One region of the Actinoplanes missouriensis 431 genome, then DNA from elsewhere that is predicted to be linked to it. Evidence: riboswitches for the same ligand, from Rfam matches in the RefSeq annotation. Region 1 holds a riboswitch; the other holds the start of a gene.
What was found. A riboswitch is a leader RNA that binds a small molecule or an ion and turns the genes downstream of it on or off. The one in region 1 is predicted to bind cyclic di-AMP.
Positions count from the first base shown of each region.

Region 2: it holds a riboswitch for cyclic di-AMP, as region 1 does, so the genes downstream of both, AMIS_RS14170 (C40 family peptidase) here and AMIS_RS02510 (LysM peptidoglycan-binding domain-containing protein) in region 1, are expected to answer to the same signal.

Region 1 covers NC_017093.1:534,441-537,660, forward strand. Annotated here, with positions in the region: gene AMIS_RS02505 (saccharopine dehydrogenase family protein) at 57-1,295, opposite strand; cyclic di-AMP (ydaO/yuaA leader) riboswitch at 1,503-1,675, shown strand; gene AMIS_RS02510 (LysM peptidoglycan-binding domain-containing protein) at 1,676-2,380, shown strand; gene AMIS_RS02515 (YybH family protein) at 2,431-2,787, opposite strand; gene AMIS_RS02520 (LysR family transcriptional regulator) at 2,858-3,220, shown strand, end outside.
Region 2 covers NC_017093.1:3,027,350-3,030,569, reverse strand. Annotated here, with positions in the region: gene AMIS_RS14180 (dioxygenase family protein) at 1-196, opposite strand, end outside; gene AMIS_RS14175 (flagellar M-ring protein FliF C-terminal domain-containing protein) at 290-1,216, opposite strand; cyclic di-AMP (ydaO/yuaA leader) riboswitch at 1,549-1,726, shown strand; gene AMIS_RS14170 (C40 family peptidase) at 1,733-2,299, shown strand; gene AMIS_RS14165 (pectate lyase) at 2,534-3,220, shown strand, end outside.

The sequences.
Region 1 (3,220 bases):
CGCTCTTGACCAGCGCTCAAGAAAGTATGTGGCGTTTGCCGGATCTTCAGCCCGGTTCACACCTTACGTGCCGTGATCTCCATTCCGGCTGCTCGCAGACGGTCGACGAGCGCATCGCCGATCGCCGTCGCCGGGGTCAGCACACCTCCCTCCGATGCCGGCAGCTTGTCTCGGTCCAGCGCCAGAGCCAGTGCCGATTCCCCGAGCATCACCGCTGTCGCCGCGTAGCCCGGATCGCCCTTGGCCCGGAACCGCGACGTGTATCGCGCCCCACTGCTCGTCGTGGTGAAGATGTCGATCGTGAAGTGCCCGGACTGCTGACTCTGCTCGCTCGGCCCGTCACCGGGTTTCGGCAGCACCCGGTCCAGCACGAACCGGACCGGAGGCACCGTCAGGCCGAGAACCAGGCCGCCGAGCGCCACTTTCGTACCGAGGGCGAGCACCGGTGACAGCGGCGACGTGCCGACGCTCATCACCTCGCGGTAGCGGAAACGCCGTCCGTAGGCCCAGCCGCGCAACGCGTTGCTGCGCCGCACCACACGGGTGTTGTAGGACGCCATCACGAACGGCGCGAGGTGCCCCCGCAGCGACGGATCCACTTCGGAGGCCGGAAGTGTGATCATGTCTTCCTGGCGGCCGAGGTCGGGTTCGTCCTCACGGTCGGGACTCAGCGAGTACGGGCTGGCACCGATCCGCCGTAGCCCGCGATCCTTGGCCATCAGGTCGATCTGGTTGCGCATCGAGTCGATCGTGCCGCCGCTGATCCCCGCCCGGATGCTCGTCACCACCAGCGTGGTGTCGGTCAGCTCGCCGGCGCCGTCGGCCTGCACCAGCGAGTGCAGAACGTGGACCCCGATGTCGGACGGGATCGAGTCGAACCCGCAGGAGTGCACGATCCTCGCCCCGGTGCGCCGCGCCAGCTCGTGGTTCTCGTCGATGCTGTCCCGGGCGAACAGCACCTCCCCGGTCAGGTCGACATAGTCGGTGCCTGCCTCGGCGCACGCGTGGGCGAGCGCGCGGCCGTACTTCGCATAAGGACCGACGGTCGTGATGACCACTCTGGTGGAGGACGCCAGCGCGCCCAGGGCTGCGGCGTCGGAGGCGTCGGCGACCACGAGTGGCCAGTCCACGTTCAGCCGGGAACGGACGGATTCGAGCTTCTGCTGTGACCGTCCGGCGAGGGCGATCCGGGTGCCCGCCGGTGTGAATCCGGCCAGGTGCCGTGCGACGAGGACACCGACGAAACCGGTGGCGCCATACACGATCACGTCGAAGTCGCGCGCTTGATCGCTCATGGCTGCCGATTGTGCACCCTGGGTGGAGAGTGCGCAGCACATGACCATCCTCCTGGTAGGCGGGTCGGCAAAAATCTGCCGGGTTATCCATACAAGCTCGGATCAAAGGGTTAATTTGGTGTAACAGCTCCACCGGACTTGGATCCAGGCGTAAGCGCGCCCGATCGGTCCGTGGACATCCGTCGGCAGCCCGCCTGAGCGGGCACCGTGGCCGGAACGCCGAATCCTGCCGCCGACCACGGATCACAACTCGAAGGCATGGAGCGGGGGACCCACAAGTTCCTCGGCGCTCACGCGTCTTGGGGTGAAGCCGCACTACGCGGCCGGGCCACTCTGCCCGAACCCGACAGCTGACCTCGCAGGCGTGGAGGACAACTGAAATGGTGCAAATCCGAAAGCAGGTCCACCTGGCGTTCGGTGTAGCCGTCGCCGGCCTGGTCGGCACGGTTGGCCTTTTGGGGCCTGCCGCGCCTGCGCAGGCGGTGCCGTCCGACGTGAACTGGGACGCCATCGCCCGCTGCGAGTCCGGCGGCAACTGGCGCATCAACACGGGGAATGGGTATTACGGGGGCCTCCAGTTCAGCCGCGGCACATGGCGTGCCTACGGCGGTACGCGTTACGCCCGAACCGCGAACCGTGCCACGAAAGGTGAGCAGATCCGCGTGGCCGAGCGTGTGTTACGTGGACAGGGAATCCGCGCCTGGCCGCACTGCGGCAAGCGAGCCAGCGTCAAGGTGAGCCGCAAAGCGGTCCGCAAGTCGCCGGTCCGCGCCGTTCGTAAGGCAGCGGTCCGCGTGGTCCGAGAAACGCCGGCCCGGACGGTCCCCACATCAACAGTCCGGATCGTTCGTGAGGCGCCGACCCGTGTGGTGCGGACCGCGGCCGGTCGTAGTGCCGTGCTCCAGAGCGCGAACCTCGCGCCTGGATCGGGCACGCGGACCTACGTCGTCCGGAGAGGAGACACCCTCGCGCGCATCGCCAGCCGGCACCACGTCGCCGGAGGCTGGCGCGCCCTCTACCGCGTCAACGACGATGTCCTCAGCAGCCCGCACCGCCTTTTCGCCGGTCAGCGGATCAAGCTCTGAGTCGGCTCGGGAGACGCCGGGCGTCCCGGTCGGGGCGCCCGGAGAAGCTGTCACTCCGGCCGTGTGAATTCCGGCTGGTCGAGCACGCGCAGCCATGTGCCGTCCGGCTGGCGGCGGGCGACTTGGGCCCGTGCGCCTGAGCCGTCACTCGGGGGCGTCGACGTCAGCGCCAGATCGCCGCTGATCAGCGTGGGCAGCGGCGGCTCGGGCTCGAACTGGGGCATGCGCGGCAACAGGTCGGCCCACAACTTGCGGATCGCCTCGCGGCCACGCGTCTGGCTGCCCGGCGGGTAAGCCATCACGGCATCCTCCTCATACAACATGGCGAGCCCGTCGGCGTCCTTTGCGTTGGCACGCTCGACGAACAGCCTGGTCAGGTCCTCAGGTCGGTGCGCTTGCTCGGTCATGGCTTCAGCTTCCCGGAGGTGTGGCCACAAGTCCAACGCATAGTTCTTCTGGCAACCATTAGTATTAGTCATGGATCTGCGCCAGCTCGAGTACTTCGTCACGGTCGCCGAGACCGCCAACTTCACCCGCGCCGCCGAGCGCGTGCACATCACCCAGTCCGGTGTGAGCGCACAGATCAAAGCCCTGGAGCAGGAGCTCGGCACCAAGCTCTTCGAGCGTTCCGGCCGCGTCGCACGCCTCACCGACGCCGGTGAGGCGGCCCTCCGGCACGCTCGGGCGGCCCTCGACGCCGCGGCCGACCTCCGGGACGCGATCGACGACGTACACGGCCTGGTGCGGGGCCGGCTCGTGATCGGCATGGTGATCGGATGCGAGGTGGCGCCCCTTTTCGATGCGTTCGCAGCGTTCCATTCCGAACACCCCGACATCGAA
Region 2 (3,220 bases), 2.5 Mb from region 1:
GGCTCTCGAACGGCATCGGGCCGCCACCGTGCGAGAGGTAGAGGCTGGGCATCGGCCCGTCCTCGGGCGTCCAGGCACGGTGCGGGTCGGCCTGCTCGAGAGCGGCGACCCGCCGCAGGTGCGCGGCGAACGGGTGCTCGGCCGGAATACGGGCGTCGGCGATCGCGGTGGCTTCGCCGGGGCTGCTCGGGGTCACGGTCACTCCTGAGGGCGAATCTCTAATTGAACCTTCAACAACTCCCACCGTACGCCGTGAAGGTTGAATGTTCAATAAAAGTCCGCCAACTCCTCAGCCGGGGCCGATCCAGCCGCGTAGCTGCTGCGCGGCCTGAGCCGGGTCCATCGCCTGGATGGCGCGCTGCCGCTCCCGATCGTCACGGTGGGGCGCCGCGCTGATCGGTGCGACGGCGGTGGCGGCTACCGGCGAGGGCTGGAGCTGCGACTCGACGCGCAGCGGTTCCCGCCAGTCGGCCTGCACAGGGACCGCCCGGCTCCGCCTCCGCCGCCACCGCAGAGCAGCCAGCAGCATGACCCCGGCCAGCAGGAGAAGTGCCCCGGCGATGAGCAGCGCGGCGTGCGACTCGGTCTCCGGCTGGGCGACGGCGGCCGCCTCGGTGTGCATCGGCATGGCGGTGACCGTCACCCGGTCGCCGCGGCCGGCGTCGGCACCGGCCGCCACGCTGACCAGTTCACGGACTTGAGCCAGGTCGACCTTCGCCGCCGCGGTGTCGTCGACGAGGACGGCGACGGAGAGCCGGACGACGTCGCCGGGTGCCTGCCGGCGGGTCTCCCGCAGTTCGTCGAGCGCGGTGACCCGGGACTCGGTGCTGCTCTCGTACCGTGTGCCGCCGTTGCCGGCGGTGTAGGAGCGCGCGCTGATCCGCTCCGACAGGGCGCCGGTGGCCGGGTCCCAGGCGTGAGTGGTGCTGGAGGTGACGACCTGGTCGAGGTTCAGTTCGACGCTGGTGGTGACCGCCGAGCGGCCGGGGCCGAGGACGGCGTCCAGCATGCGCTGCAGGGAGCTGTCCAGCCGCTGCTGGAAGGCCACGCTGGCGGCGTCGGCGCCGAGCGCCGGCCGAGCGGTCGCCGGTCGTTGCGACACCGGGGATTCCGCGTACGCGGGAACGGCACTCCCCACCATGCAGGCGGCGAGGGTCAGGGCCAGGAGCGCCGCGACCGGCCTCCCGGCGCGCGCCGTCGCGGGCGAGTTCTGCACCGGCCTGCCTCCTCACGGATTCATCGGGCCTGACTCATCGCCCGGGAGCACGCCCAGTTGAGATGTCCGGCGGCGACCGATTCGCGTGTTCCCGTTCACAGATCAACACGACCTCAGCGTCACCGGGCATGAGCGTGGCGTACCGACAAACCTCGCAGCGGGCTTCCGAATCGGACATCGCCTCGCACCACGACCACTCTGTGTGAGCATCGGGGCGGAGGCGGACCGCTGCGGGCCGGGCTATCAAGGAGGGGCGGCGGGCACCTGCCCGCCGGTCGTGCCGACCGGACCACGCCGAGCCCTGCCCCGGTCCGGCGGCACGTGCCCGCATGACGAGTCATGAGGCATTCCGGGGCAGGGACGGGGGAACCACTATCGGTCCTCGACCGGCACGCCGCCCGCGGCGGCCGGAGAGTTGAGGACCTCGGGGTGAAGCCGCCGACGTGCGGCCGGGCATACCTTCGCGCCCGAATCCGACAGCTAACCTCGCAGGCGTGCCGGAGGGATTCCTTCACCGTGCGCGTACGCATCTCGAGCCGGCCCGCCCGTACGCTGGGAGCCGGCACCATCGCCCTGTCCGTGGGTCTCGGTCTTCTCACCGGCGGGGTCGGCACACCGCAGCCCGCCGTCGCCGCCCCGCAGACGACCGCGGTCGCCGCCACCTGGACGGTGTCGTCGGCCGGCGCGGTCACGAGCCGGGCCACCGTCAGCGCCTCCGCCAAGGCGAAAGCGGCCGGCAAGCGGGTCGTGTCCGAAGCGGCCCGGCACAAGGGCAAGAAGTACAAGTTCGGCGCTGCCGGGCCCAAGCGGTTCGACTGCTCCGGCTTCACGAAGTACGTCTACAAGAAAGCGGCAGGCAAGAAGCTGCCGCACAAGGCGAACTCGCAGCAGCGGTACGGCAAGGCCGTCGCCAAGTCCAAGAAGCGCCCGGGTGACCTGATCATCATCCGCAAGGGCACGCGCGGCACGCACGCCGGCATCTACGCCGGTGGCGGCAAGATGTGGTCGGCGCCGCGGACCGGCAAGACCGTCTCCAAGCAGAAGATCTGGAGCAAGAACTACGTGGTCCGGCGCCTGGTCTGACCCTGGCGCGACGCCGCCCGCACTCGCCGATCCGGCAGGTGCGGGCGGCGCGGCCGACAATAGGATTCGCCATCGGGCTCGGTCAATACTTTTTGTTTGCAGAAAAGTTGCAGTAGCACCTATCGCAAAGCGCGACCCGTTGACTCGTACATTAATTTCTCTCTATTCTCGCCAGGAAAGCGCTTTCCCCCCGCTAGAGGGCGCTGTCCATCCCCACATGAAGGTGAGAATTCGATGAGAAGAACGATCGCCGTCCGATGGCTGGCCGCGGCCGCCACCGCGGTCGCGAGCGCCGCGATCATGGTGGCGCTGCCGTCACCGCAGGCCCTCGCCGCCGACAACCTGAGCCTCGGCGCCGGCGCGGACGGCTCCAGCAAGGCCGGCGGCACCAGCTACGGCAACGTCCGCGACGGCAACACCGGCACCTACTGGTCGCCGGCGAGCGCGACCGGATACGTCTCAGTGAAGTGGAGCAGCGCCACCACGGTCTCCTCGGCCGTCATCAAGCAGGCCTCCGGCGGCGGCTCGATCAGCGCCTGGCGGGTGCTCAACGCCGACAGGAACAGCGTCCTGGCGTCCGGCAGCGGCAGCCCGAGCAGCATCACGTTCGCCGCGACGTCGCTGAAGAAGCTCACGTTCGAGATCACCAGCGCCTCCGCCGCGCCCCGGATCGCCGAGTTCGAGACGTACAACGGCGGCTCCACCCCGACCGGCAACCCGACCACCAGCCCCACCGCCGGCCCGAGCCCGACCAGCGGCACCGGCACGCCGACCGGCGCCTGGCCGTCCTCGGCCGGCAACGTGTCGATCAACGACACGATCACCGTCTCGGGCGTCTTCGACGGTGGCATGAAGACGTACTGCTGCATCGGTGACGGCTCACAGAGCGAGTCCCAGGACCCGATGTTCAGCATCGCCAAC